2 regions of the Phenylobacterium sp. GW823-FHT02A09 genome follow, and region 2 is predicted to be linked to the other one. Evidence: predicted binding sites of a transcription regulator. Region 2 holds the regulator's gene; the other holds the start of a gene.
What was found. Region 2 encodes HrcA, which represses chaperone genes, less so after heat shock. Its sites were predicted from a motif close to GTTAGCANTCNNNNNNNNNGANTGCTAAC; they were not measured.
Positions count from the first base shown of each region.

Region 1: the regulator HrcA is predicted to act here: its motif matches at 1,367-1,395, upstream of groES (co-chaperone GroES).

Region 1 covers NZ_JBXAJZ010000002.1:300,594-311,847, reverse strand. Annotated here, with positions in the region: gene groL (chaperonin GroEL) at 1-967, opposite strand, end outside; gene groES (co-chaperone GroES) at 1,021-1,308, opposite strand; gene AC1Q87_RS08670 (hypothetical protein) at 1,527-1,946, shown strand; gene AC1Q87_RS08665 (VOC family protein) at 2,029-2,412, shown strand; gene AC1Q87_RS08660 (acyl-CoA dehydrogenase family protein) at 2,762-4,078, shown strand; gene AC1Q87_RS08655 (GNAT family N-acetyltransferase) at 4,184-4,702, shown strand; gene AC1Q87_RS08650 (TSUP family transporter) at 4,877-5,632, shown strand; gene AC1Q87_RS08645 (GNAT family N-acetyltransferase) at 5,632-6,216, shown strand; gene AC1Q87_RS08640 (SDR family NAD(P)-dependent oxidoreductase) at 6,264-7,139, opposite strand; gene AC1Q87_RS08635 (alkyl sulfatase dimerization domain-containing protein) at 7,267-9,000, shown strand; gene AC1Q87_RS08630 (DUF6265 family protein) at 9,011-9,466, opposite strand; gene tadA (tRNA adenosine(34) deaminase TadA) at 9,469-9,915, opposite strand; gene AC1Q87_RS08620 (pseudouridine synthase) at 9,922-11,254, shown strand, end outside.
Region 2 covers NZ_JBXAJZ010000002.1:579,102-597,719, reverse strand. Annotated here, with positions in the region: gene AC1Q87_RS10145 (porin family protein) at 364-891, opposite strand; gene AC1Q87_RS10140 (DinB family protein) at 1,094-1,615, shown strand; gene AC1Q87_RS10135 (YoaK family protein) at 1,626-2,273, opposite strand; gene grpE (nucleotide exchange factor GrpE) at 2,294-2,908, opposite strand; gene hrcA (heat-inducible transcriptional repressor HrcA) at 2,920-3,990, opposite strand; gene rph (ribonuclease PH) at 4,090-4,806, shown strand; gene AC1Q87_RS10115 (hypothetical protein) at 5,244-5,612, opposite strand; gene AC1Q87_RS10110 (GFA family protein) at 5,761-6,234, opposite strand; gene AC1Q87_RS10105 (DUF2277 domain-containing protein) at 6,231-6,506, opposite strand; gene AC1Q87_RS10100 (AAA family ATPase) at 6,569-7,141, opposite strand; gene AC1Q87_RS10095 (GFA family protein) at 7,199-7,702, opposite strand; gene hisC (histidinol-phosphate transaminase) at 7,801-8,859, shown strand; gene AC1Q87_RS10085 (SCO4225 family membrane protein) at 8,893-9,165, shown strand; gene AC1Q87_RS10080 (DUF6980 family protein) at 9,162-9,503, opposite strand; gene AC1Q87_RS10075 (D-glycero-alpha-D-manno-heptose-1,7-bisphosphate 7-phosphatase) at 9,500-10,015, opposite strand; gene AC1Q87_RS10070 (ABC transporter ATP-binding protein) at 10,078-11,928, shown strand; gene AC1Q87_RS10065 (mannose-1-phosphate guanylyltransferase) at 12,089-13,153, shown strand; gene AC1Q87_RS10060 (GNAT family N-acetyltransferase) at 13,239-14,315, shown strand; gene AC1Q87_RS10055 (hypothetical protein) at 14,375-14,908, shown strand; gene AC1Q87_RS10050 (threonine ammonia-lyase) at 15,038-16,240, shown strand; gene AC1Q87_RS10045 (FKBP-type peptidyl-prolyl cis-trans isomerase) at 16,251-16,754, shown strand; gene AC1Q87_RS10040 (methyl-accepting chemotaxis protein) at 16,767-18,164, opposite strand; gene AC1Q87_RS10035 (DUF1993 domain-containing protein) at 18,360-18,618, opposite strand, start outside.

The DNA.
Region 1 (11,254 bases), 280 kb from region 2:
CCTTCTTGGCGCGGCCGAGCATGTCGAGGGTGACGTTCTCGAGCTTGATGCCCAGGTCTTCGCTGATCAGCTCGCCGCCGGTGAGGATGGCGATATCTTCCAGCATGGCCTTGCGGCGATCGCCGAAGCCCGGAGCCTTGACGGCCGCGACCTTCAGGCCGCCGCGCAGCTTGTTGACCACCAGGGTGGCCAGGGCTTCGCCTTCGACGTCTTCAGCGATGATCAGCAGCGGACGGCCCGACTGCACGACGGCTTCCAGCACCGGCAGCAGCGGCTGCAGCGAGGAGACCTTCTTTTCGAAGAGCAGGATCAGCGGCTCTTCCAGCTCGACTTCCATCTTGTCGGCGTTGGTGATGAAGTACGGCGACAGGTAGCCGCGGTCGAACTGCATCCCCTCGACGACGTCGAGTTCGGTTTCCAGGCTCTTGGCTTCTTCGACGGTGATGACACCCTCGTTGCCGACCTTGGCCATCGCCTTGGCGATCATTTCACCGACTTCGGTGTCGCCGTTGGCCGAGATGGTGCCGACCTGAGCGATTTCCGAGTTGGTGGTGACCTTCTTGGAGGTCGACTTGATCTCTTCGATGACCTTGAGGACGGCCTTGTCGACGCCGCGCTTCAGGTCCATCGGGTTCATGCCGGCGGCGACCGACTTCAGGCCTTCGACGACGATGGCTTGCGCCAGCACGGTGGCGGTGGTGGTGCCGTCGCCGGCCTTGTCGTTGGTCTTCGAGGCGACTTCGCGGATCAGCTGGGCGCCGAGGTTCTCGAAGCGGTCAGCCAGTTCGATTTCCTTGGCGACCGAGACGCCGTCCTTGGTCGAGCGCGGAGCGCCGAAGGACTTTTCGATCACGACGTTGCGGCCCTTGGGGCCGAGGGTCACCTTCACCGCGTTGGCGAGGGTGTTGACGCCGCGCAGCATGCGGTCACGAGCGTCGGAGGAGAAATAGACGTCTTTGGCGGCCATTTTTCTCGTCTTTCAAAAGGTGTGAATGGGGAGGAAGGACGAAGGAGGGGTGGTTACTCGACCACGCCCAGGACGTCGCTTTCCTTCATGATCAGCAGGTCCTTGCCGTCGATCTTGACCTCGGTGCCCGACCACTTGCCGAACAGGATGCGGTCGCCGGCCTTCACGTCGAGCGGCTGAAGCTTGCCGTTGTCGTCACGGGCGCCGGGGCCGACGGCGACGACTTCGCCTTCCTGCGGCTTTTCCTTGGCGGTGTCGGGGATGATGATCCCGCCCTTGGTCTTTTCTTCTTCCTCGACGCGCTTCACGAGGACGCGGTCTCCCAGAGGACGAAACGCCATATGTATGTCTCCGTTCGGGACGGTTGAAATTGCTTTGGCCAACACCCCGGACGCGGCCGTTAGCAGCCGCAGCCCCTGAGTGCTAACGCAGGGCGGAGGTAGGCAAGGGGCAGGAGGGAGTCAAGCGCGGCGCACGGCGGTTTTTGATTCCGCTTGGTTACCGCAGCAGCCGGCAGATAGGTTGGCGCCCGAGGGAACACCAGGAGAAGTACACCACCATGCGCCGCATTTTCGCGCTCGCCGGCCTCTGCGCCTTGGCCGCCGCCACCACCGTCCAGGCCGAGACCTGGACCCCCTACGCCAAGACCGCCAACGGCCTCGAATGGTCTTATGACGCCGACTACTCGTACCGCGACGTCCAGAGCGGCCGCGTGGTCGTGATGCAGGCCGTCGGTAAGCCGGGCGCCGAGCCGCGCATGGGCCCGTCGGGCCCGGGCAAGGCCGACGGGGTCGGCTTCGTCACCGCCGTCGACTGCAACGGCAAGTCGATGATCAGCCTCGGCGGCTATTCGCCGAAGAAGCCGCTGGAGCTGTCGACCACTTGGCGCACCGCGACCCCGGGCGCGGCCAAGAGCGCCGAGGACAAGGCCCTGGTCGAGGCGGTCTGCAAGACCGCCTCGGGCCTAGCCTCGAAATAATCGGCGAACCGGCGGGGCTGCTGACAGGTTTGCGTCAGTCCCGCCGCTAAGGCTGGCGGTCGACATCCGAAGGGACAAACCCATGCTCGACCATCTTGGACTGACCGTCAGCGACTTCAAGCGGGCCAAGGCCTTCTACGACGCCGCGCTCGCGCCGCTCGGCGTCGCCGTGGTGATGGAGGTGACGCCCGAGCAGACCGGCGGCTCCAGCCATCTCGGCTACGGCTCGGACGGCAAGCCCTACTTCTGGATCGGCGACGCCGGATCGACCACCGGTTCGCTGCACGTCGCCTTCGTGGCCCCGGACCGCGCGACGGTCGACGCCTTCTACGCCGCGGCGCTCGCCGCCGGCGGACGCGACAACGGTCCGCCCGGCCTGCGCGAGCACTATCATCCGACCTACTACGGAGCCTTCGTGCTCGACCCCGACGGCCACAACATCGAAGCCGTCTGCCACCACGGCTGAGCCCCATAACAAATGTCTGGAATGCGGCTGGCGATACCGACCGGTCGCTCCCATTTCATGATCATGAACCTGCTCCTGAAGCTTGCGCCCGCGCTGGTCATCTTGGGCCTGGCCGCAGCCTTGGTGCTGCTGAGCCTGCCTGCGCCGCTCTACGCCTGAGCTCGCGGCGCGCCGCGCCGTCCTGCCGCCATTCCCGCCCGAAGATCCCAGCCCTTGCCGCGCAAGGGTTTGCGGCCGTGTGTCCGCACACGGCCAACGCTGGACGGCGTAAAATTAAAACGCTTGTTTGATTTAGCGAAAATATGGGCCAAAACTACCGCCCAACAAAATCGCAGCAGGAGAGACCCAGATGACCGAGGCCGCCGCCAAGCAGGCTAGCTTTTCGCTGAACGTGCAGGACGAACTGAACGACCTGCGCATGTCGGACAAGGCGCTGCCGCTCTACAATCAGGTGAAGCAATTCATCAAGGACGTGGTCCAGCCCATGTCCGAGGAATTCCACCGCCTGGGCGAGGGCAAGACCGACATCTGGAGCTACGCGCCCGGCCAGCTGGAAGTGCTGGAAGCGGCCAAGGACAAGGCCAAGGCCGCCGGCCTCTGGAACTTCTTCCTGCCCGACGCGCACACCGGTGAAGGCCTGTCGAACCTCGACTACGCCTACATCGCCGTCGAGCTCGGCAAGAACCCGATGGCGTCGGAAACGATGAACTGCGCCGCCCCGGACACCGGCAACATGGAAGTGCTGGAGCGCGTCGGCACCCCGGAACAGAAGAAGCAGTGGCTCGAGCCCCTGCTGGCTGGCAAGATCCGCTCGGCCTTCGCGATGACCGAGGTCAACGCCGCCTCGTCGGACGCCAAGAACATCAACACCCGCGCCACCCTGGTCGGCGACGAGTACGTGATCAACGGCGAGAAGCACTACATCTCGGGCGCCGGCGACCCGCGCTGCAAGATCATGATCACCATGGTCCAGACCAGCCCCGACGGCCCGCCCCACCTGCGTCAGTCGCAGATCCTGGTGCCGACCGACGCGCCCGGCGTGAAGATCCTCGGCCCGATGAACGTCTTCGGCGACCCGGACGCGCCGCACGGCCACATGCACATCGTGTTCGACAACGTCCGCGTGCCGGCCTCGAACATGCTGCTCGGTGAAGGCCGCGGCTTCGAAATCAGCCAGCTGCGCCTGGGTCCGGGCCGTATCCACCACTGCATGCGCGCCATCGGCCAGGCTGAGAAGGCCCTCGACCTGCTGGTCACCCGCGGCCTGACCCGCGAGGCGTTCGGCAAGCCGATCATCCAGCTGGGCGGCAACATCGAGATCGTCAGCCGCGCCCGCATCGAGATCGAAGCCATGCGCCTGATGGTCCTGAAGGCCGCCAAGGCCATGGACATCCTGCCGCGCGACGAAGCCCGGATCTGGATCCACATGGTCAAGGCCATGGTGCCGGAACGCGTCTGCCTGATCATCGACCAGGCCATTCAGATGCACGGCGCCCTGGGCGTCAGCCAAAAGACCCCGCTGGCCCGGATGTACACCTCGACCCGCACCCTGCGCCTGGCCGACGGCCCGGACGAGGTGCACCACATGGTCGTGGGCCGCAACGAGGTCCGCCAGTACCGCGAAATGCCGGTCGACCCGTCGAGCGCCGCGGTGTTCCGCAACTAGGCGCCGGCTGACCAGGCTGCACAGGATCAGGCCCCGGGAGACCGGGGCCTTTTTCTTCGTCCGGCCGCCATCGACCGCCGCGTCCGGCTCGGCCTAGGATTCGGCATGAGCTTCCGCATCAGACGGCTGAGCGCCGACGAAACCCTGCGCGCGGCCCCGGCCCTCGGCGTCGTGCTGAAGGACTGCGTGGACGGCGGGGCCTCGGTCTCGTTCATGGCCGACCTGACGCTGGACGAGGCGACGGACTTCTGGAAACGCGCCGCCGCGGCCCAGGCCGGCGACGGGCGCGCGGTGCTGGTCGCCGAGGACGACGAGGGCGCGTTCGGCGTGGTGCAGGTGATCGGCGCCGGCACGCCCAACCAGCCGCACCGCGGCGACGTCGCCAAGATGCTGGTGCACCGGCGCGGGCGACAACGCGGCGCGGCGCAGGCGCTGCTGGCCGCCGCCGAAGCGGCGGGCCGCGATCTCGGCCTGACCTTGCTGGTGCTCGACACCGTCACCGGCGGCGACGCCGAACGGCTCTACGCCCGGCTCGGCTGGACCAGGGTCGGGGTGATCCCGAACTACGCCCTGATGCCCGACGGGACGCCCTGCGCCACCACCTACTTCTACAAGGCCCTCTGACAGCCACGCCTGTTGGGTGTATGCAGGGGTTCGCCCACAGCGAACCTCCGACCGGCGCGATCGCCGGGAGCCGCAGCGGGCGACCTCTTTCCCGCGCGCGTGTCGCGCAGCTGGCCGGTGGAGTCGGGGGCCTGTGTCCCCCTTCCGAGCCGCTCGCAACCTGGAGGACTATCCATGGGGCTGCTACCGGCTCTCTTCCTGATCGCTCTGGCGTTCATCACCGCGACCTTGTCCGGCGTATTCGGCATGGCCGGCGGCCTCGTGCTGATGGGGGGGCTGGCGCTGGTGCTCCCCGTCTCGGCCGCCTTCGTGAGCCATGGCGTTCTTCAGCTGGTCGCCAACGGCTGGCGCGCCATCCTGCACCGCCAGCATGTGCGCTGGGACATCGTCGGCTGGTACGCCATCGCCTCGGCCGCCGCGGGCGGCATAGTGGCGATGATCTCCCTCGTCCCGTCCAAGCCGGTGCTCTACCTGCTGATGGGCTTGGTGCCTTTCCTGCTGTGGCTGCCGCAGCGCTGGATCAACCTCGACGCCGCCCGTCCGCCGCAGGCCTTCGCCTCGGGCCTGATGGTCACCGGGCTCAATCTGACCGCCGGGGTGGCCGGGCCGCTGCTGGACATCTTCTTCGTCCGCACCAGCCTCACCCGCCACGCCATCGTCGCCACCAAGGCGGCGACCCAGGTGTTCGCACACTTGGCCAAGATCCTCGTCTACGGTGCGCCCCTGCTGACGGCCAAGACCGCCGGCATGCCGCCGTGGTGGATGTTCGCCATCGCCATTCCGCTGTCGATGGCCGGCACCGTGGTCGGAGGCCGGATCCTCGACCGCATCACCGATGTGGACTTCAAGAGCTGGACGAAGTGGATCGTGACCGGCATCGGCGTGCTCTATCTGATCCAGGCCGCTCAACTGTTCCTGAGAGGCGCGTGATGCAGGTCGAACCGAAGGTGCTGGAGAACCGCTTCGTGCGGCTGGAGCCCATGGCTGACGGGCATCGCGACGCGCTTCGCGAGGCCTGCAACGCCGATCAGGACATCTGGACCGACCTCTACCCGTTCTCCTGGGCCAACGAGCACTTCGATCCGACCTGGGCCAAGCTGCGGAACGATCAGGCCGCGGGGAACACTCAGCCGTACGCGGTCGTAGCCGGCGAGAGGCTGGTCGGCCTGACGACCTTCTACGCGATCGATCCGGCCAATGCGGTGCTGGAGGTCGGCGGCACCTACTATCGGCCCGACGTCCGCGGCGCGGCGGTCAACCCGGCGGCCAAGCGGCTGATGATGGGGCACGCCTTCGACAGCGGCGCACGACGGGTGGTCTATCGGGTCGACGCCATCAACGCCCGCTCGCGCGCGGCGGTGACGAAGCTCGGCGCGGTGCAGGAAGGGATCCTTCGCCAGGACCGCGAGACCTGGACCGGCCGCATCCGCGACACGGTGATCTTCTCGATCCTGGCGCCGGAGTGGCCAGCCGTTCGCCAGAGACTGGACGAACGGCTGACCGTGTTCGCCTAGAGCGTCATCCCGGTTTCGGGCAGCCGAAGACCGGATGACACGTAGGGTCAGGCGCTGGCCGCGGTCTTTTCCTGAGCGGCTGGGAAGAACACCTCGGACGCGTGCTCGGCGACCTCCTGGGCAGTGTAGGGGCGCCCGGGCGTGAAGCCGTCGGTCTGCAGCATCTTGATCTCACGGACGCCGCGGGACGAAACGCCCAGCACCTTGCCGGTGTGGTCGGCAGCCAGGTCCGAGGCCATGAACAGCACGCCCGGCGCGATGTTCTCCGGCAGCGCCATGGCGTCCGGCTCCTTGTCGCGGAAGCCCGGCAGGTCGGAGGTCATACGGGTGAAGGCGCCCGGCGCCAGGCCCATGACCCGGATGCCGTACTTGCGTCCTTCGATCGAGAGCACGCGCATGAAGCCGTAGATGCCGGCCTTCGCCGCGCCGTAGTTCGACTGGCCGAAGTTGCCGTAAAGGCCCGAGGTCGACGAGGTCATGATGATGACGCCGGGCTTGCCGTTGTCCTTCATCCACTTCCACACCGGCATGGTGCAGCAGTAGGTGCCCTTCAGGTGCACCTTCACGACCAGGTCCCAGTCCTGCTCGGTGGTGTTGGCGAAGGTCTTGTCGCGCAGGATTCCGGCGTTGCAGACCAGGATGTCGACCTGGCCGAAATTATCCAGGGCGGTCTTCAGGATGTTCTCGCCGCCTTCGAGGGTCGAGACGTCGTCGGTGTTGGCCGCCGCGCGGCCGCCCGCGGCGATGATGTCGTCGACGACCTTCTGCGCCGCGCCCTTGTCGGAGCCGGAGCCGTCGCGCGGCCCGCCCAGGTCGTTGACCACGACCGCTGCGCCTTCCTTGGCGAACAGCTTGGCGTAGGCCTCGCCCAGGCCGTTGCCCGCGCCCGTAATGATGGCGACCTTGCCGGTCAGCAATCCCATGTCGTTTCTCCCTTATGATCTAACTTATGGGGCCATCTTCGGGGCGGGGTTTTGCGCTGGCAAGCCTTGACCGCTACGGGTGCCCGGCTCCAATTGGCGTGCATAATGCCAATAGGGAGCGACCTCGATGATCCGCATGCTGGCCCAAACGTCCGCGCTGACGGCCGCGCTGGCCGCCGCCGGCGCCGCCTACGCCCACGAGCCGGCCCCGCGCATCGCGCCCTCGTTGGCCGCCCATACCGCCGAGTTCGCCCCGCCCAAGGTCTATGAACCGGCGCCGGGGATCTTCTCGGCGGTCGGTTACGGCATCGCCAATTCGATCATGGTCGTCGGCAAGACCGGCGTCGTCATCATCGACACCACCGACAGCCTGGACGAGGCCAAGAAGGTCTGGGAACAGTTTGCGCCGCACGCCGGCGGCAAGCCGATCGTCGGGGTGATCTACACTCACAACCACAACGACCACATCAACGGCGCCCGCGGCTTCCCGGTGGCGGACGGCGCCAAGATCATCGCCCACGACACCCTGCTGCGCGAGGCGGCCAAGTGGAACGGCGTCGCCGCCCCGGCCATCGCCGCCCGCGCCGCGCGGATGTACGGCGTCTTCCTGCCCAAGGGCACGCCGGAGGGCTTCGTCAGCGTCGGGATCGGGCCCTACCTCTCGGCGTTCAGCGGCGGCGGGGCCGGCGGCTTCATTCCGCCCAACACGGTGTTCGCGGACAAGCTGGAGATCAGCCTCGGCGGCGAGAAGTTCGTGCTGGAGCATGCGCCCGGCGAGACCGAGGACCAGATCCTGGTCTGGATGCCCGATCGCAAGGTGCTGTTCCCCGGCGACAACATCTACAAGGCCTTCCCCAACCTCTACACGATCCGCGGCACCAGCTACCGCGACCCCGTGCAGTGGGCGAATTCGATCGACCGGATGCGGGCGCTGCAGCCCGACGTGCTGGTCCCCTCGCACACCCGGCCGATCGTCGGGGCGCAGGCGATCGCCACCGAGCTGACCAACTATCGCGACGCCATCCGCTTCACCCACGACCAGACGGTCCGCTGGATGAACCAGGGCCTGACCCCGGACGAGATCGTCGAGAAAGTGAAGCTGCCCGCTCACCTCGCCGCCGACCCGTACCTCTTCGAGCACTACGGCACGGTCGAATGGTCGGTGCGCTCGATCTTCGCCGGCTACATGGGCTGGTTCGGCGGCGACCCGGCCAGCCTGTCGTTCGACGCGCCGGACGTGCGGGCCAAGGAGGTGGTCGACCTGGCCGGCGGCGCAGCTCCGGCGTTGGCTGCGGCGCAGAAGGCCTTCGACGAGGGGCGTTGGAAGTGGACGGCCGAGCTGACCGGCTATGTCGGCCGCGCCGATGCGGCTTTGAAGCCGCAGGCCGACGCGCTGCAGGCCAAGGCGTTCCGCCAGCTCGGCTACGACAGCGTCTCGCCCAATGGCCGCAACTATTACCTTGAGCGCGCCGCCGAGCTCGAGAAGAAGGCGCCCGGCTGGGCCCAGATCATCAGCGCCCGTCAGAACGGCTCGCAGGCCGCCGGGCTGCCGGCCGCCGCGGTGATGGCGACCTTCCCAGTGCGGCTGAACGCCGAGAAGGCGGCGAACGCCGAGGCGGCGATGGGGCTGAAGTTGGCCGGCGACGGCGATTGGACGATCCGCGTGCGCCGCGGCGTCGCCGAGACCCCGACCGGCGTGGCCGCCGACGTTCCGCTGGTGGTCTCCGCGACCAAGGCCGACTGGGTCGGAGCCCTCGCCTCGCCCAGCGCGATGCAGGCGGCGCTGGCCTCCGACAAGGTCAAGATCGAGAAGGGCGACCCGGCGGCTCTGGCGGCGTTCCTCGATCTGTTCCGGGGATAACGTCGCAAAGCTACTCAGCCCGTCTGTACCGCCAGTCCTGGCTCTGCGGCTTGCCGTCCACAACGCCCTCGATCCGCGCGCAGAGGTCCTCGCCGCAGCGGCGGTAGGTCACCCGCTGCGGGAAGTCGTGGGCGAGGTTCTCGAACGTCGCCTGGCCGGCAGGGCCCGGCTTCAGCACGAAGGGCGTCGGCGGCTGACCGTCGAGACGGGCGGTGAAGGTCGCGCCGGCGGGCTCGGCGCTGATGGTCATGAACTCGGTGAACGGCTTGCGGCCGGGACGGTTTGTCTGGGACAGGCCGGACATGACGCCGTCCCGCGGCGCCAGCCAGACCTCGCGCACCGTGCGGTTTTCGCCCTGCTGAATCCAGGAACCGGCCAGCCAGCCCAGCGCCTGGACGTCGTCGGCCGGGGCGGCCTGGGCGGCGCCGGCGAACAGCAGCGCCGCGACGAGCATCGCCGTCCGCATGCTCAGCCCTTCTTCTTGCGCCGCGCCCGGAAGAAGCCGCGCAGCAGCTCGGCGCTTTCCTCGGCCAGCACGCCGCCGGTGACCTGCGGGCGCCAGTGGCAGGTCGGCTGCTCGAAGAACTTCGGCCCGTGCACGACCGCGCCGCCCTTGGGATCCTCGGCCCCGAACACGACGCGGCCGATCCGCGCATGGCTGATCGCTCCGGCGCACATCGCGCAGGGTTCCAGCGTCACGACCAGGGTCAGATCGGTCAGCCGGTAGTTCCCGAGCTTCGCGGCCGCTTGCCTTAAGGCGACGATCTCGGCATGAGCGGTCGGATCGTGCGCGCCTATCGGGCCGTTGGCCCCGACGGCGACGATCTCGTCGGTCCTCGGATCGACGACGACGGCGCCTACGGGAGTTTCTCCGCGTGACGCGGCGTCTTGCGCCGCCGCGAGCGCGATGCGCATGGTGCGATGATCATGATCCACGACCCCCAACGAAACGACCAGACGCCCTCCGGTCAAGGTGAGCGCGTCGCAAAGGCGCTGGCGCGAGCAGGCGTAGCCTCCCGGCGAGACGTCGAAAAACTCATTGAAGAGGGCCGCGTGGCCCTGAACGGCGAGGTGCTGACCAGCCCGGCGGTGAACGTCGGCCCCGACGATATTCTCACGGTCGACGGCGAGGTGGTCGACGCCGCCGAGCCGACGCGCCTGTTCCGCTACCACAAGCCGATCGACCTGCTGACCACCCACAAGGACCCGCAGGGCCGCCCGACGGTGTTCGACGCCCTGCCGCCGGGCCTGCCGCGGCTGATCTCCATCGGCCGCCTGGACATCAACTCCGAAGGCCTGCTGCTGCTGACCAACGACGGCGAGCTGGCCCGGGCGCTCGAGCAGCCGTCCAGCGGCGTTGTTCGGGTCTATCGGGTGCGCGCCCGCGGCCGGGTGACCCAGGCCGACCTCGACAAGCTGCAGGACGGCGTCACCGTCGAGGGCGTCCGCTACGGCCCCCTGGAAGCCAAGATCGACAAGGCCAAGGACGGCCCGAGCGGCGCCAACGTCTGGATCACCGTCACCATCGCCGAAGGCAAGAACCGCGAAGTCCGCAAGGTGCTGAAGTCGGTGGGCTTGGAGGTCGGGCGACTGATCCGCATGTCCTACGGCACGTTCGCGCTCGGCTCGCTGCCGATCGGCCAGATCGAGGAAGTCGGCCCGCGGGTGATCCGCGAGCAGCTGGTCGAGTACATCTCGCCCGAGAATCTGCCCAACGGCGACCGGCCGTCGTTCAAGTCGCCCAAGGCGCCGCCCGGCGCGCACGCGGTGCACGACGGCACCGGCCGTCGCGGCGCCGGCGCCCGTCCGGCGGCGGAGGCCAAGCCCAAGCCGAGCTACAAGGAGGGCTGGGCGCGTCCGAAGGTTGAGATCAAGGCCGGCGCGGTCAAACGCCGCCGCGCGCCGCGTCCCGAAGACGACGCCGCGCCCGCCGTGCCGCTGGCGCCGCGCCGCCGCTCGGCGCGCATTCCCGGCGACACGCCGGGCGGCATCCGCAGCTACGCCCCGGGCGACCCGTTGGCCCCGCCGCGTCCGCCCCGGCCCGGCGGCCCCAAGCGCAAGCCTGGCGGCCGCGACGACGCGCCGCGCAAGGGCGCGACCCTGATCGAGCGCGGCCCGCGCGCCAACGACGGCAAGCCGGCCAGGCCGCGCGGCCCGCGTCCGGAAGGCCGTTCGGACGATCGTCCCCGCGGCGACTGGTCCGGCCCGCCCCGCGGTCCGCGCCGCGAAGGCGACGCGCCGCGCGGTGAAGGAC
Region 2 (18,618 bases):
TTGACGCGCTTGGTCTCTTCCAGACTGCGCCTCAAAGGTGCTCGCCACACCGAATCTCCAATCTGGAGGTTGCTCGACGGTAACGCTGATATGTAACGCGTTGAGCTATCCGTAAAGCCCTTGAAGGCTCCACCCGCGAACTTGCCGCCTCGCCGGTTCGTTTCGCGCCGCCGGCGCGGGAGCGAGGTGCGCGGCGAGGGCCGCCAATGCAGCCATCGCGGCGGCGGCGATCCAGAGGGCAGCTCGGGTGGACGCGTCCGCGGTCTGCTAGACGGAGCCCGCTTGTCGCGGACCGGCAAGAAAGCGGCCCGCCGCAAGCCGCCGGCGATCGAGAGGGACGCCCGGGGCGCCCCTCCCTCCGCATTAGAACGTGCGGACGTAGGCGACGGTGACGCCGTTGGTCGGGACGTCCTTGATCGCGTAGTGCGTGTAGTCGAGGCGCACGCCGTTAGCGGCGTCGAACTTGTACTGCGCGCCCAGACCGACCGCGAAGGCGCCGTCGTTGGTGTCTTCCGAGACGCCCGCGCCTTCGACCTTGGCGGCGAGGTGGCCGTAGCCGGCCCGGCCGATCAGATCGAACTTCTCGCCGGCGGGAACGAAGACCACGCCATAGATGAACGCCGCGCTGTCGACCTTCACGTCGACGTCGGGCTGGCTGTGGATGCGGTCGTCCTTGACACCGAAGAACAGGTCGCCTTCGACGCCGAGCCACTGGTTGGCCTTCCAGCCGATGCGGCCGCCGACGGTGACGATGTTGGCGTCGTCGGCCGGCGCGTCGAACTTCATCGCCTGGCCGCCCGCGGTGAGCGCGCCGTAGGTTTCAGCCGAGGCCGAGCTGGCGAAGGCGAGCGCGGCGACGGCGGCGGCCGCGCCGAGATAAGCAAGTTTCATTTTGGTTTCCCCCCAATCCCCGAGAACATTCGGGGCGAGGCGCGCTTAGGTTGATCGGCCGCATCGCGCAATACGTGCAGGGCGCGTCCGGCGCACGTTCCCGACGTACTGATGCGCAGCCGCTACAGTTACGCTTGTTTCCCGCCCGGTCCTCGGGATTGATGCAGAACGCGGTTATCGCGGCGGCGTCAGCGGGGGCATCATGACCGTCTCAGCCAAGGACCAGCTTGCGCTGATGGCGCGCTATCACGGATGGGCGACGAAGCGGTTGCTGGCGTCCATCGCGGCCATGCCGGAAGACGCCTATCGCCGCCCCTGCGGTCTGTTTTTCCGCTCCGTACACGGAACGTTGAATCACCTGCTGCTGACGGACAGCGAGATCTGGCTTCCGAGGTTCATGGGGGCTGCGACCGGGAGCGTCGCGCTGGACGCCGAGATCGAGCGCGATCGGGCCGCCCTGGCGTCCCGACTGATCGCGGCGAGCGCGCGTTGGCCGGGCTATGTCGACAGCCTGAGCGACGCGGCCCTGGCCGACGATCTGCGCTTCACGATGACGACCGGGCAGGCGCGCACGCTTCCAAGGCCGGCGGCGCTGCTCCATGTCTTCAATCACGCCACCCATCACCGGGGCCAGATCACCGCGGCGATCTCGATGCTGGGTTTCGAATGCCAACCGTTGGATCTACCGCACCTGGTCTTCGCGGAGCAGGCGGCGGCGTTGTAGCCGAGCCCGCTCAGGCCGCCGCGGGCGCCAGGTCCAGTCGCGCGGCCAGCGCCGCCAAGGCCGCCATGGCGGCGGCGGCGAGCCAGAGGGCGGCGGGGCCCAGCAGGTTGAAGGCCAGGGCGCCGAGGGCGGCGCCGGCGACCAGGCCGAGCCAGAGCAGCAGGTGCGGCGCCCAGCCGAAGCGATCGCCGCCCATCAGCGCGGCGGTGATCGCCTTGCCCAACTTGACCAGGGCGCCGGTCATGTAGGTGAGGCCGACGCGGACCTCGCCGTCCTGGGCGAAGACCGTGTTCTCGGCGCCCATGGCGAAGGCCAGCACCAGGATCGCGGCGGCCAGCGGGGCGACCGCGGCCAGCACCGCGGCGAGGGCCAGGGCGAGGGCGACGAAGGCCAGCACCGCCGGCCCGCGCCGGGCGCCGGCCTTGCGCCCGATCAGGGCCCCGGTCGAGACCCCGGTCACGAAGGCGGCGATCAGCGCCAGCGCCAGGCCGGCGTAGCTCGCGCCCTCGGCCAGGCCCACCGCCAGGCGCGTGGAGTTGCCGCTCATGAAGGAGACGAAGAAGCCGCCGGTCAGCAGGAAGCCGATGGCGTCCACGAACCCGGCCACGGCCGACAGGCTGGCCGCGAGAAGTCGGACCTGGCCGCTGAGACGCTTCAGGTCGCCCCCTCCCCGTTCGCTCAGGCCTTGGTGTCGACCGAGCCGCCGGCCTCGCCGTCATTGGCGGCGTAGGGATTGGCGGCCGGCGCCGCGTCGGCGGCGGCGGGCGGCAGGTCGGCGCCCGAGCCCTTGGCGGCGACCACGACCATGGCCGGACGGATCAGACGGCCGAGCAGTTCGTAGCCCGGCTGCAGCACCTGGATGACGCCGCCGGCGGCGACGTCGGGGGCCGGCTGCTCCATCATCGCCTGATGCTGGTGCGGGTCGAACTTCTCGCCCTTGGGCGGGTCGATCTTCTTAAGGCCGTTGTTCTCGAAGGCCGAGATCAGCGACTTCTGGGTCATTTCCATGCCGACCACGAAGTTCTTCACCGCCGGGTCGTCGACCGGCGCGGCCAGGGCGCGGTCGAGGGTGTCGGCGACGGTCAGCAGGTCGCGGCCGAACTTCTGGATCGCGAAGGCGCGGGCGTCGTTGGCCTCGCGCTCAGCGCGGCGCTTGGCGTTCTCGGCGTCGGCGGCGACGCGCAGCATCTGGTCCTTGAGGGCCTGGACCTCGGCCTTCAGGGCGATGATCTCTTCGATGGCCGCGTCGGCGACTTCGTTGAATTCTTCGGCCGGCGTTTGATCGTCGGACATCTTGTAATCCTCTAAGCGTTCGTCACCTGGGACAGCACGCGGGCGGTATAGTCCACCAGCGGGATGACCCGGGCATAGTTTAGGCGGGCGGGACCGATGACGCCGATCGCGCCCAACACCTTTTGCCGGCCCGTCATATAGGGCGCGGCGATGACGGCGGAACCCGAAAGGGAAAAGAGTCGCGTTTCGGCGCCGATATAGATCCGCACGCCCTGGGCGTCCCGCACGTCGTCGAGCAAACCGATCAACTGCTCCTTTTGTTCGAGGTCGTCGAACAGCATGCGCACGCGTTCGAGATCGTCGAGGGTCTCGCGGTCGCCCAGCAGGTTGGCGCGGCCGCGGACGATCAGGGCGCGGTCGGCGCCGTCGCCGCCGCTCCAGGCGGCCATGCCGTCCTCGACCAGACGGGCGGCGGTCTCGTTGAGCTGGCGGCGGGCGGCGTCCAGCTCGTTGCGGATCTCGAGCCCGGCCTCGCCGAGGGTGCGGCCGCGCAGCCGGGCGTTCATGAAGTTGGACGCCTCCTGCAGCGAGGAGGGGGTGACGCCGGCCGCCAGCCGCATCAGCCGGTTCTCGACGACGCCGTCCTCGAACACCATCACCGCCAGCGCCTGGTCGGCCGACAGGGCGACGAACTCGACGTGCTTGACGCCGGCGTCGCGCACCGGGGTGACGACGATGCCGGCCCCGCCGGCCAGGCCGGAGAGGATGGCGGAGGCCTCGTTCAGCGCCTCTTCGAAGTTGCGGCCCTTGGCCGAGAGCCGGGCCTCGATGTTGCGGCGGTCCTCCTCGGCGACGTCGCCGACCTCGAGCAGGCCGTCGACGAACAGCCGCAGGCCCGCATGGGTCGGCACCCGCCCGGCGCTGACGTGCGGCGCGCCCAGCAGGCCGAGCTGGGTCAGGTCCTGCATGGTGTTGCGGATCGAGGCCGGCGACAGGTGGACGCCGCCCTTGGAGAGCGTGCGCGAGCCGACCGGCTCGCCGGTCTCCAGGTAGCTCTCGACCACGCGGCGGAAAATCTCGCGGGCGCGGTCGTCGAGTTCGCCCAGCGACGGCCCAGGGGAAAGCAGCGGGCTGGTCACGATGGGCGGCGGTGCTCGGTCAGGGCCATGGACGGAACCTCTCTCATCTAGGATAAGCCGCCAAACGCAAGACGCCAGACCCCATAGTTTCCAGGACCACCCATGCGCCCCTCCGACCGCACCCCCGACATGCTCCGCACCGTGACCCTGGAGACCGGGGTCAACCGCTATGCCGAGGGCTCGTGCCTGGTCAGCTTCGGCCACACCAAGGTGCTGGTGACCGCCAGCGTCGAAGAGCGGGTGCCGGGCTTCATGCGCGGCCGCGGCGTGGGCTGGGTCACGGCGGAGTACGGCATGCTGCCGCGCGCCACCCACACCCGCGGCCGCCGCGAGGCCTCGGAAGGCAAGCAGTCGGGGCGCACGCAGGAGATCCAGCGGCTGATCGGCCGCTCGATGCGCGCGGTGATCGATCCGGTCGCGCTGGGCGAGCGGCAGATCTCCATCGACTGCGACGTGATCCAGGCCGACGGCGGCACCCGCACCGCGGCGATCACCGGCGCCTGGGTGGCGCTGCGGATGGCGACCCAGTACCTGCTGGACGAGGGCGTGATCTCCAAGGACCCGATCGTCGACCAGGTCGCGGCGATCTCCTGCGGGGTCTACAAGAACACGCCGGTGCTGGACCTGGAGTACGAAGAGGACAGCAACGCCGAGGCCGACGCCAACTTCGTGCTGACCGGCAAGGGCGACATCGTCGAGATCCAGGCGACCGGCGAGAAGCGCGGCTTCAGCCAGGACGAGTTCGAGGCGCTGTTCAGCCTGGCCCGCAAGGGTATCGGCGAGCTCTGCGAAGCCCAGCGCGCGGCGACCGCCAAGTAAGGCGTTCGACGTTGCTCCCCCGCTGGGGGAGCCGTCAGCCGGACGGCTGACATGAGGGGGTTTGCTGGATCAGCCGGCCCCCTTTCTCTTGCGCCATGCCCCAAAACGAAAAACCCCGCCCCGGGGAGGACGGGGCGGGGTTCTCGTGTCTAGACGTGCGGCTGGGGGAGGGAGGGGCGCCGCGGGACGTCTAGAAGCCGTTCAGCAGATAGCGGAACGACGATGCCGGCATGCGCGCGAGTTCGCGGGCGAAGGGGCCCAGCATCCAGTCGATGACGCGTTCGATAGCGTTGGCCATGCCCATCTCCTTTGTGTGCGGCGCAGCAATTGTTGCGGTGCACATAAGGACATGTTTGCGACTACGCAAGAGCTGTCGGGTCGTTTTTAGCGAGAATTGGACGAAAGGGGGGTGGAATCGTTCTCTTGCGACGAAATGGTCACGCTCGGGCGCGGTTACGCCAGGCCATCGTCAGCGCCGCGGCGAGCGCGCTCGGGACTGCGAGGGCCGTGCTCAATGCGCCCTTGGCGTGGTCGCCGTCCGTCGTCGCGACCAACAGCCAGTGGAGCGACAGCAAGGGCGGGGCGAGGACCGCCGGCAGATAGATCGTGATCGACGTGACCCGCAGCCATCGCAGGACCGCACCGGCCACCGCGAACAGCGGAACGTAGACGATCATGATCCCGACGATGCCGAGCGCCGTGCTGATGAAGGTATAGGCGAAGCCATAGTCCGAGCGCTGGCTGATATAGGCGGCCAGGAAGAGGGCCATGAGCATGTGGGCCGCCGCCGCGGCGAGCAGCCCCAACAGGTAGGTCGACCACCAGCCCGGCCTTCCAGCCGGCCGCGGCGATGAGGCGCGCGGACTGGCTCGGCGGGGCGGTGCGACCGTGGCAACGCTGCGTTTTCCAAAGCTCATGGGCGCCAGCATGCAGCGTAGCGCTTAACGAACACCCCTATGGGTTGCGGGGAGGCGGCCACTCGGCGGTGTCGTGGTCGGGGTGCTGGTAGGAGACGATGCCGGCGAGATGCGCCGCGGCGCGCGGTTCATCCATGGCATGGACCGGCAGGTCCGCCAGGTGCGAGACGAAGGGCAGTTCAGCCTGAGACGCCAGCTGCACGCCGGGCGGCGCCTGCGCTGGCCGGTCGAGGGCGCCGATGGCCAGGCCGACCTCGCTGTCGCCGTACTCGTAGGTGAGCGGCGTGCCGCAGTCGCCGCAGAACCCGCGCATCACCTTGTTCGAACTCTGGAAGCGCCTGGGCTCGCCGCGCGTCCAGACCAGCGCCCCGGCGGGGACGCCGACATAGGGGCCGAAGAGCCCGCCGGTCGCCTTCTGGCACATGCGGCAGTGGCAGATGGAGGCTTCGCCGAGCTCGCCCTCGATGCGGAAACGCACCGCTCCGCACTGGCAGCCGCCGCTGGCGCTCATGCCGGGGCGCCGAAGCGCTGGGCGGAGCGGGCCTTGGCCTTGGCGGCCTCTTCCTCGCGGTCCTTGGGCCTGGCGGTGGTTTCGAGGGTCTCGAACAGCCGGCGGGCGACGTCGGCGACCTCGTCGACGGCGGCGTCGAAGGCCTGGCGGTTGGCTTTTGACGGCGCGTTGAAGCCGGACAGCTTGCGCACGAACTGGAGCGCGGCGTCGCGGATCTCCTCGTCGGTGGCGGGCGGGTCGAAGTTGAACAGCGTCTTGATGTTACGGCACATGGGCAGGCGTCTCCTTCCCTTGGTGTCTGCAAGATAGGGCGGGCGCTCGGCCGGCGCGAGCCTTACGGCTGCGGGCGGGACCTGAGTTCGCGCTCGATCCGATCGGCGGCCTCGTCGGCGCTGAGGCCGCTGGTGTCCAGGTCCAGAACCCAGTCGTGGTTGATCGGAAAGGGGGCGAGGGCGGCCATCGCGCCCGCGTTTCCGGCGTCCGTGGTCTTGAACCTCAGGCGCCGCTCGTCGCTGGCGACCCGTTCTCTCAGCTGGTCTTCGCCGCAGGCCAGGCGGACCACGAGCAGGCGCGCGCCCCGCCGCTCGGCGACCCAGAGGATCTGGCCGGCGATGATCCAGTCGAGCGGATGGCCGCCAGGATCGGAGACCGCATGGGTGAAGACGTAGTTGCGCCCGGCCGGTCCGAAGCGCGCGATGGTCTCCAGCACCGCGGCCAGGACGTCGTTGGTCCGGTCCCAGACGCCCGCGGGCAAGGGCCGGCCGTCCGGCTCGACCACTTCGAGGATCGGATTGCTCCAGTAATGGTTGTCGAGAAGCTTGGCAGAGAGGCGCTCGGCGACGAGCTTGCCGACCGTGTACTTGCCGACGCCGGGCGGCCCGACGAGGTAGACGATCACGTTCTGCATGGCGCGCGCTCCCTTATGCGGCGGAGTTTGCATGCGCCTTGCCCGGGGGCCAACGTCTCACGGCTCGTCCAGCAGCATCGGTGGCTCGGGCTTCCGGCGCCGCGGGCGCTCGCGCATCACGCCCGGATAGCCCTTGAGCGGAGAGAGCGGCGCGCCGTCGTAGATCCAGTCGGCCTGTTCGGTCAGCGAGACGTGGTAGCGCGGTTCACGGCCGGTGCGGGTTTCGAACACGCCGCGCGGAATGTTGACCATCTTCGGCGAGCGGGGCCGTTCGAAGAGCATCGGCGTGCCGCAGCGGGCGCAGAAGCTGCGCGCGGTTCCGGCGTCGGGATCTTCGTAGCGGGTCAGGCAGTCCTCGCCGGCCAGGATCCGCAGCCGCGAGCGCCAGGAGCCGACATAGGTGGCGTAGGCCCCGCCATGCGCGCGGCGGCCGGCGCGCGAGTGATCGTGCCAAGCCCATACCGCCGGCACGTCGATCTCCAGCCGCACCGCGCCGCAGGCGCAGGCCCCGGCGGCCTGGACGGCGGAGCGCTGGAGCGGGGCGGCGGGAGCTTTGGGCATGGGGTTTCCTTCGCGACAGGCCGGGAAGCCTAGCATCGCTATGGACTTCGCGGCGGCGCGGTTGCTTAGAAGCGCCAGCTTAAACGCGAGACCCGAGCATGAGCCGCTTCTGGAGCGACCTGACCCACCAGCTGAAGCCCTATGTGCCGGGCGAGCAGCCGAAGATCGCGGATCTGGTCAAGCTGAACACCAACGAGAGCCCGACTGGGCCCTCGCCGAAGGCCATGGCGGCGATCGCGGGTGAGGCGGCCGATACCTTGAGGCTCTATCCGGACCCCGAGGCCCGGGCCCTGCGCGAGACCCTGGCGCGCTATCACCGCGTGACGCCCGACCAGGTGTTCGTCGGCAACGGCTCGGACGAGGTGCTGGCCCATGCCTTCGCCGCGCTGCTGAAGCGCGAGGCGCCGCTGCTGTTTCCCGACATCACCTACAGCTTCTATCCGGTCTATTGCGGGCTGTTCGGCATCGGCTTCGAGACCGTGCCGCTGGACGAACAGATGGCGGTGCGGATCGAGCATTATCGGCGCCCGGCCGGGGCGATCATCCTGCCCAACCCGAACGCGCCGACGGGGGTGGCGCTGAGCCGCGGGCAGATCAAGCAGCTGCTGACCGAGCATCCCGACGTCCCGGTGGTGATCGACGAGGCCTATGTCGACTTCGGCGCCGAGAGCGCGATCCCGCTGATCGCAGAGCACCCGAACCTCCTGGTCGTGCAGACCATGTCGAAGTCGCGGGCGCTGGCCGGCCTGCGGGTCGGCTATGCGATCGGCGACGCGGCGCTGATCGAGGGTCTTGTGCGGGTCAAGGACAGCTTCAACTCCTATCCGCTGGGACGGCCGGCCCAGGCCGGGGCCATCGCCTCGGTCGAGGATGAGGCGTTCTTCCAGGCGTCGTGCGCGGCGGTGATCGCCGAGCGCGGGCGGCTGACCGCGGGGCTGGAGGCGCTGGGGTTCACGGTGCTGCCGTCGAGCGCCAACTTCGTGTTCGCCCGGCATGGCGCGCGTGGCGGCGCCGAACTGGCCGCCGCGCTGCGAGAACGGGCGGTGATCGTGCGCCACTTCGGGGCGGCGCGCACGACCGACTATCTGCGCATAACGGTCGGTACGGGCGCGCAGACCCAGCGGCTGCTGGGCGCGCTCGGGGGAATCCTCGGCTAGCGTCCCCGCCGCGCCGGGGCCTAAGCTGGCGCCATGAGATGGAGCCGGGTGCTGGCGGGCGTCTATGCGGCGCTGTGCCTTGGAGCGTTGGCGCTGATCCCGATCAGCTCGCGCGGCTGGTTCGGCGTCGAGCCGGACCCGCTGGCCGGGGTGGCAGCGATCGTGCTGGCCATGCCCTGGAGCTTCGCGCTCCAGTGGCTGCCGGTCGGCGGGCCGTGGCCCGGCATGCTGGTGGTGCTGGCCGGGATGGCCGCCAATGTCGGGGTGATGCTCTGGCTCGGCCGGGTCTCGCGGCGGCGGCTCTAAGATTCCGCGATGTCGTCGGCGAGAGACGTGTTGCGCCACCAGGCGTCGCTGCGGTAGGCGGCCGGCGGCTCGAAATCGGCGGGAAGGGTGGTGTCGGGCGAAATCAGGCCCGCGGCCTCCAGCGCGTCGAACCACTCGCTTCGGAGAGAACGCGGCAGTCTGCGGCCGCTGATCGGGCACCAAGCGAGGGTGTAGGCGCTATCGCCCTGGCCATGGGGCACGGTGAACTCACGGAAGGCCGGATCGTACTGGATCTGGGCGCCGTCAGCGATCCATTCGAACAACTCGGGGAACCGTGGAAAGTCGTAGCAGCGCGCGAGATCCTCGGGTTGGCTCACGCCGCGACCGCCTCGGCCTTCAGGAACTCGGCCAGATTTCCGCCGGTGAAGTGCAGGGCGCGGACGCCGGCGCGCGCGGCGGCTTCCAGGTCGGAGTCCTTGTCGCCGACCATCAGCGAGCGCGACAGGTCGACCGGCCATTCGGAAATCGCGCGCAGCAGCATGCCGGGGTTGGGCTTGCGGTCCGGCGGGTCGGGGTGGCGGTAGACGTCGACCTGGGCGTCGGGATGCTGCGGGCAATAGTAGTAGGCGTCGATATGGGCGCCGATCTGCTCCAGGCTCTCGCTCATCTTGGCGTGCAGGGCGATGACGTCGTCCTCGGCGTAGTAGCCGCGGCCGACCCCCGACTGGTTGGTGACCACGAACACCCACCAGCCGGCCTGGTTGAAGGCGGCGACGGCCTCGCGGGCGCCGGGGATCCAGTGGAAGTCCTCCCAGCGGTGCACATAGCCGGGGTCCTCGTTGAGGACGCCGTCACGGTCGAGGAACAGGGCGGGGCGGGGGATACTCATCGGGGCGCTCACGGTTCGCCATCGTATAGCCAAAGACTTGGGGCCCTGCGCGTGGTTTCGCCATGGCGTCGCACCAGTCTATGGTCGGCGCCTGTTTTCCTGCCGAGGTCGAGTTGGCCGAGCCTGTCCTTTCCATCGACGATCTGAAGATCGACTTCAAAACCCATGACGGGATCGTCAGCGCGGTGCGCGGCGTCTCCCTCAGCGTCGCGCGCGGCGAGGTGCTGGGCGTGGTCGGCGAGAGCGGGTCGGGCAAGAGCCAGACCTTCATGGCGGCCATGGGCCTGCTGGCCGCCAACGGCAAGGCGAGCGGCTCGATCAAGTTCAAGGGCCAGGAGCTGCTGCGCCTGAAACCGCGGGCGCTGAACAAGGTCCGCGGCTCGAAAATGACGATGATCTTCCAGGACCCGCTGACGGCGCTGACGCCGCACGTGCGGATCGGCGAGCAGATCGCCGAGCCGCTGCGGCTGCACCTGGGGATGAGCGACAAGGCCGCCAAGGCCAAGGCGCTGGAGTGGCTGAAGTACGTGCGCATCCCCGAGGCGGCGCGGCGGATGGAGCAGTATCCGCACGAGCTGTCGGGCGGCATGCGCCAGCGGGTGATGATCGCCGCGGCGATGGCCTGTGCGCCCGAGCTGCTGATCGCCGACGAGCCGACCACGGCGCTGGACGTCACCGTGCAGGCCGAGATCCTCGACCTGATGGCCGAGCTGGGACGCGAGACCGGCACGGCGATGGTGCTGATCACCCACGACATGGGCGTCATCGCGCGGCTGGCCGACCGGGTCTGCGTGATGAAAGACGGGGCCTATGTCGAGGAGGGCGAGGCCAAGGCCTTGTTCGCCGCGCCGAAGGACCCCTACACCCAGGCGCTGCTGGCGGCGATCCCGCGGCTGGACCGCGACGACCGCGGCGGACGCCCGACGCTCGATCCGGTCGCGGCCGACGCCCCGGTGGTGGTCGAGGCCCAGGACATCGAGGTCCACTTCCCGGTGCACCAGGGCCTGTTCGGCGCCAAGGCCGCGCTGCGCGCCGTCGACGGCGTCTCGTTCAAGGTGCGCCAGGGCGAGACCCTGGGCGTGGTCGGCGAGAGCGGCTGCGGCAAGTCCACCCTGTCGCGGGCGGTGCTGAACCTGATCCCGGCCACCGGCGGCGCGGTCAGCGTGCTGGGCCGCGACATCACCCACGCCGAGCGCGAGTCGATGCGCGCCGCGCGCCGCGACATGCAGATCGTGTTCCAGGACCCGCTGGCCAGTCTCGACCCGCGCATGACCATCGGCGATTCCATCGCCGAGCCGCTGGCGGTGTTCCGCCCCGAGCTGAAGGGCGCGGCGCGCGAGGCGCAGGTGCGCAAGATGATGGAGCGGGCGGGGCTGTCGACGGCGCTGATCAACCGCTATCCGCACGAGCTGTCGGGCGGCCAGAACCAGCGGGTCGGCATCGCCCGGGCGATGATCCTGGAGCCGAAGCTGGTGATCTGCGACGAGGCGGTGTCGGCTCTCGACGTTTCGATCCGTGCACAGATCATCGACCTGCTGATCGAGCTGCAGAAGCAGATGGGCATGGCGATGATCTTCATCAGCCACGACCTGGCGGTGGTGCGCGAGATCAGCCATCGGGTGATGGTGCTGTACCTCGGCCGGGTGATGGAGGAGGCGAGCCGCGAGCAGCTCTACGCCGACCCGCAGCACCCCTACACCAAGGCCCTGCTGTCGGCCGCACCGATCCCCGACCCCGTACGCGAGCGCAGCCGCCAGCGGATCAAATTGACCGGCGAGCCGCCCTCGCCGATGGACCCGAAGAGCGCGCTGCGCTTCCTGCCGTCGCGGCTGACGGCGGACGGACCGGTCTATGTCCCGCAGCTGAAGGAAGTGGCGCCCGGCCACCTGGTCAGCGAGTACGACCCGGCATGATTCCGAACCTAGATCCTCCCCACCTGGGGGAGGTGGCGCGCGAAGCGCGACGGAGGGGGATCGCTCTCAAGTCGAGTCAACGTCCCCCTCAGTCAGCCGGCCGGCTGACAGCTCTCCCAGCGGGGGAGCATCTTTGCTTTATCGCTTCAGGCTTTGCGACATGACCACCCAGATCATTCCCGTCCTGATGTCGGGCGGCGCGGGCACGCGGCTGTGGCCGCTGTCGCGGACCGCGCGGCCCAAGCAGTTTCACCGGCTGGGCGGCGAGCACAGCCTGATCCAGGACACCGCCCTGCGGCTGACCGGCGAGGGCTTCGCGGCCCCGGTGGTGGTCTGCGCGGCGGCGCACGCCGACCTGGCGCGCGCGCAGCTGGCGGAGGTCGGGATCACGCCGGCGGCGCTGATCACCGAGCCGGCGCCGCGCAACACCGCCCCGGCCTCGGTCGCGGCGGCGGCGTTCGGGGCCGACATCGATCCCGAAGCGCTGATGGTGCTGATGCACGCCGACAACCTCGTGGCCGACGTCGCCGCGCTGCACGGCGCGATCGAGGCTGGGCGCGCGGCCGCGGAGGCCGGCGAGATCGTGCTGCTGGGCCTCAAGCCGACCGGCCCCTCGACGCTCTATGGCTACATCCAGGCCAAGGGCGAGGGCGCGGTCCGCAAGGTGGCGCGCTTTGTCGAGAAGCCGGACCTGGCGACCGCCCAGCAGTTCGTGGCCGATCCGAACTTCACCTGGAACGGCGGGATGTTCCTGTTCAAGGCCGGCGCGTTCCTGGCCGAGGCGCGGCGGCTGGCGCCGGAGGTGACGGCGGCGGCGCAGGCGGCGGTCACCGGCGCGGCGCGAACCGGCGACGTGGTGGCGCTGTCCGACGCGTTCCTGTCGGCGCCGAGCATCGCCATCGACGTGGCGGTGATGGAGAAGACCGACCGCGCCAGCGTGGTCGAGGCCGACATCGGCTGGGCCGACGTCGGCAACTGGGGCGCGCTCTGGGAGCTGTCGCGGAAAACTCCGGCGGGCGACGCGCTCGAGGGCGAGGTGGTGGCGGTGGAGACCCGCGACTGCCTGGCCCGCAGCGACGGGCCGGTGGTGGTGCTGGCCGGGGTCGAGGACCTGGTGGTGGTGGTCGAGAACGGCGTGGTGCTGGTCACCCGCCGCGACGCGCCCGCCGCGGTGCGGGCCGGGGTCGAGGCGCTGAAGGCCAAGGGGCGCGGCGACCTGCTCTAGCACAGGTTGCGGCAACCTCCGGGAAAGACTTGCCCGGTATGGTTCGCGCGACTTCGGCGCTTCTCGCGCCTCCAGGATCGCGCCCGTGGAAATCGACATCGTTCGCCCGCAGGATCTGTCGCCGGCCAGCCTCGACCGCTGGGCCGCCTTGCAGAGCGGCGCGCTGGATTCACCCTTCCTGTCGCCGCAGTGGACCCGCGCCGTCGATCACGCCCAGCGCGGCGGACGGCGGGCGATCGAGGTCGCGGTGCTGAAGCGGGACGGCCGCGAGGTCGGGTACTTCCCCGCGCGGGTCGGCTCGGTCACCGCCATCCCGGTCGGCGCGCCGATGTGCGACTATCAGGGCCTGGTCGCCGAACCCGGCGTGCAGGTCGATCCCAAGGTCCTGGTTCAGGCGCTGGGCGTGCAGCGGCTCGACTTCACCCACATGCTGGAAGACCAGGCGAGCTTCGCCGCCCACGCGCGCGGCCGGGTGCTGTCGCACGTGGTCGACGTCAAGGACGGCTACGGGGCCTACGAGGCCGAGCGCAAGGCGGCCGGCAAGTCGATCCTGAAGGACAGCGACAAGAAGCGCCGCAAGGTCGAGCGCGAGGTTGGCGAGGCGACGTTCCAGGCGTTTTCCCGCTCGCGCACCGACTTCGACCGGCTGCTGGCCTGGAAGAGCGCGCAGTACCGCGCCACCGGCCAGACCGACATCTTCCAGACTGAATGGACCCTGGCGCTGCTGCGCGACCTGTTCGAGAGCCGCGACCCGGATTTCGGGGCGGTGCTGTTCACCCTGCACTTCGGCGACCGGCTGGCGGCGGTGCACCTGCACCTGCACGGCCGGCGCACGGTCCATGGCTGGCTGATCGCCCACGATCCGGAGTTCGAGCGCTATTCACCGGGCATCCTGCTGTTCCAGGACATCCTGCGCTGGATGGACGACACGCCCTACAGCCGGCTCGACCTCGGGGCCGGCGACTACCGGTTCAAGCGCGAGCTGGCCAATGACGGCCTGTGGGTGGTCGACGGCTTCGTCGGGGTGCCTTCGCCGGCGGCGTTCGCGCGGCGGGCGGCCTATGGCGTGCGGCGCGCGGCCGAAGCGCTGCCGCTGGGCCGGGCTTCGGAACTGCCGGGCAAGGCGATGCGCCGGATGGACGTCTGGCGCGGGCTCCGCTGAGCCCCGCTTTACACCGCCAGTTCCGTGACCAATGCTCCGCCGATCACAAGGAGTATGCGATGACCTCCAATCGACTGAGCCTGACCCTGGCGGCTGCGGCTGCGGCTGCGCTCGCCCTGGCCGGCTGCGGCCAGCAGGCGGCCAAGCCCGCCGAGGCCCCGGCCGAAGCTCCCGCGGCTGCGCCCGCTCCCCCGCCCGCGCCGGTCGCCGCCGCGCCGGCGGTCGACCAGGCGGCGCTGAAGGCGCTGCTGAGCCCCGACGAGACGCTGGAAGTCGTGACCCTGGACCCGGCCGGCGCAGCCAGCGTCAGCGGCGAGGTCAAGGGCTACAAGGCGCCGGTCTACGCTGTGCCGGTCGCCGCCGCGCAGACCTTGAGCGTCACCTTCGAGCCCTCGAACACCAACCTCTACGTCAATGTGGTCGACTCGGCCGACACCAGCGGCGCCGCCGTGCACCGCGGCGAGGTCGACGGGCCCAAGGCCAGCATCACCGCGGCCAAGGCCGGGGTCTACCTGATCAAGCCGTTCCAGCCGCGGGCCACCGCCCGCCGCGATGAGGCCGGAACCTTCAAGCTGACCATCGCGGTGAAATAGACCCGCGGGCCGGTCGCGGATGGGCGGGCGCGGGCATATCGACCCACGGAACCGCTCATTCGCCCCGGCTCCATTGCCGTTGCGGGCCTGCGCGGCTAGACGTGGCCCATCTCCCACATCGGCTCTGACATGACGCTTTCCATCGACGACATCCGCGCCGCCGCCGACCGGCTGAAGGGGCACATCGAGCGCACGCCCTGCCGCCATTCGCGGACGCTGTCGGAGATTACCGGCGCCGAGGTGTGGGTGAAGTTCGAGAACCTGCAGTTCACGGCGGCCTACAAGGAGCGCGGGGCGCTCAACACCCTGCTGCAGCTGTCGGACAACGAGCGCGGGCGCGGCGTGATCGCCGCCTCGGCCGGCAACCACAGCCAGGGCCTGGCCTATCACGCCGCGCGACTGGGCATTCCGGTGACCATCGTGATGCCGCGCTCGACGCCGTTCGTGAAGGTGCAGCAGACCCGCGGCCACGGCGCCAACGTGGTGCTGGACGGCGACAACTACGACGAGGCCTCGGCCGTCGCGATGAAGCTGTGCGCCGAGCAGGACCTGGCCTTCGTGCACCCGTTCAACGACCTGCAGGTGATGGCCGGCCAGGGGACCGTGGCGCTCGAGATGTTCGAGGACGTGCCGGACCTGGACGTGCTGCCGATCCCGATCGGCGGCGGCGGGCTGATCGCCGGCTGCGCCACGGTGGCCAAGTCGCTGAACCCCAATGTGCAGGTGATCGGCGTCGAGCCGGCCATGTACCCGTCGTTCACCGCCAAGATGCGCGGCGTCAACGGCACGAGCGGCGGGGCGACCATCGCCGAGGGCATCGCGGTCAAGCAGGTCGGCGACCTGTCCTACGCCATCGCCCGGCCGCTGATCGACGAGGTGCTGCTAATCGAGGAGCCGCACTTCGAGCGCGCGGTGGCGCTCTACTGCAATGTCGAGAAGACCGTGGTCGAGGGCGCGGGCGCGGCCTCGCTGGCGGCGCTGCTGGCCTATCCCGGCAAGTTCAAGGGAAAGAAGGTCGGGCTGATCGTCACCGGCGGCAACATCGACACCCGGCTGCTGGCCTCGGTGCTGACCCGCGAGCTGGTCCGTGACCAGCGGCTGGTCTCCCTGCGGATCATCGGCGACGATCGCCCCGGCCTGTTGGCCACCGTCTCGGCGGTGATCGGCCAAATGGGGGCCAACATCATCGAGGTCGCCCACAACCGCCTGGCCCTGGACGTGCCGGCCAAGGGCGCGGAGTTCGACATCATGATCGAGACCCGTGACGCCCAGCACACCCAGGAAATCATGGACGCCCTGCGCGAGCACGGCTATCCGCCGCGCGCCGTCTAGGAACATCGATATGAAGCGCCTTCTTCCCGTTCTCGCCGCCCTGCTGCTGGCCGCCTGCGGCCGCGCCGGGGCCGACCCCGCCGAACTGGCCAAGTCCGCGGCCGAGGCGAAGGCGTTCATGGAGACCAACGGCAAGGCCGAGGGCGTCCAGACCCTGCCCTCGGGCGTGCAGTACAAGATCGTCCGCTCGGGTCCGACGACCGGCATGAAGCCCGGGCCGAACGACGAGGTGAAGGTCCACTACGAGGGCAAGCTGGTCTCCGGGAAGATCTTCGACTCGTCCTACGAGCGCGGAGCTCCGGCGGCGATGCCGCTGCCGGCGCTGATCCCGGCCTGGAAGGAAGCCCTGCAGCTGATGCGGCCGGGCGACGAGTGGACGCTGTTCGTTCCGCCGGCCCAGGGCTATGGCGAGGAAGGCGCGGGCGGCGGCGAGATTCCGCCCAACAGCGTGCTGATCTTCCGCATCGAACTGATCGACGTGCTGCCGGCGCCGGGCCGCATCGGCCAGGGCTGACGGCGCTTCAGCTCAGGCGCCGCGCGCGAATTGCGCGGCGCGAGCCTGCGAGGCGGCGACTTCGCCGACATTGAAGCGGGCGACGAGCTGGGCGAGTTCGGCCGATTCCCCCTGCAGGCTGGCGGCCGCGGCGGTGGTCTCCTCGACCATGGCGGCGTTCTGCTGGGTCGCCTGGTCCATCTGATTGATGGCGGCGTTGACCTGGGCGAGGCTGGCCTGGCCCTGGGCGCTGGAGGCGATCTCGGCGATCAGGCCGTCGATCTCGGCGACCTTGTCCACGATCGCGCCGAGCGTCGAGCCGGTGGCCCCGACCAGCCGCACGCCGCGCGCGACCTGTTCGGTCGAGGACGAGATCAGGGTCTTGATCTCCTTGGCGGCGTCGGCCGAGCGCTGGGCCAGGGCCCGCACCTCGGAGGCGACGACCGCGAAGCCGCGGCCGGCCTCGCCGGCGCGGGCGGCCTCGACGCCGGCGTTCAGGGCCAGCAGGTTGGTCTGGAAGGCGATCTCGTCGATCACGCCGATGATCTGGGTGATCTGGCCCGAGCTCTGCTCGATCTCCTCCATGGCCTCGACGGCCTCACGCACCACTTCGCCGGACTTGGTCGCCTCGAGCCGGGCCTGGCTGGCCGCGCCGGACACTCGGCGGGCGCTGTCGGCGCTGCGACTGACGGTGGAGGTCACCTCGTCGAGGGCGGCGGCCGCCTCTTCCAGGCTGGCGGCCTGGGTCTCGATGCGGCGCGAGAGCGCGTCAGAGGCTCCGGCGATCTCGTCGGCCCCGCCGCGCAGGCTGTCGGTCGAGCGGCGGATCGTGGCCATGGCCTGGCGCAGGGCGGCGATGGCGCTGTTGAAGTCCAGCTTCAGCTGCTGGTAGGCGCCGGCGAACTGCGCCGAGACGCCGGTGGTCAGGTCCCCGTCCGACAGCCGTCCGAGCCCCTGGGCCAGCGCCTCGACGACGACCTCCTGTTCCTGCGCCACCTCGCGGCGGGCGTTCTCGGCGCGGTCGCGCTCGTGCTCGGCCAAGGTGACGTCGGTGGCGAACTTGATGACCTTGCAGGGCTTGCCGTTCGCGTCGAAGACCGGGTTGTAGGAGGCCTGGATCCAGACCTCGCGGCCGCCCTTGCCGAGCCGGCGGAATTTGCTGGCGACGTACTCGCCGCGGTTCAGCTGCGCCCAGAAGGCGCGGTATTCGGGCAGTTCGGCCTCGCCCGGCGGCATGAACATGGCGTGGCGGCGGCCCACGACCTCGGATGCGGCGTAGCCCATGGCGGCCAGGAAGTTGTCATTGGCGTCGAGGATGACGCCGTCGAGGGCGAACTCGATGACCGCCTGCGAGCGGTGCATCGCCGCGACCAGGGCCTCCAGCTCACGCGTATGCGTCGCGGCGGCGCCATCGGTCTTGCGTCCAAACATGCGAATTCCCCATTCGGGTCGCGCGCTCAGCGACCGGCGTAATTCGAATTGGGGGTGACTGCTTAATAAAGACTAAACGGTGATAACTGTTCGCAAAAAGGTCAATAGATTGTCCGGAGCCTAGTCCAGTCGGCTAATCCATATGGCCGAATAAAGCATAGGGCGAGATTGTAACTCGCCCTATGCGTGCGCGCCCTAGAGCTTCATCCGAAGCGCGCCCATGTAGTCGCGCTTGCCGATCGGCACGCCGCGCGAGCGCAGCAGGTCGTAGGCGGTGGTGGCGTGGAAGTGCAGGTTCGGCATCGAGAACGACATCAGGAAATTCTCGGCGACGAACGGGATCTTGGTGCCGCGGAACTCGAAGTAGACGTCCTTGCCCTCGTAGGCGTTGATCTCTTCCGGCTTGATCGCCGCGAGCTTGGCGTGCGTGTCCTTGATCAGCGCGATCAGGGCC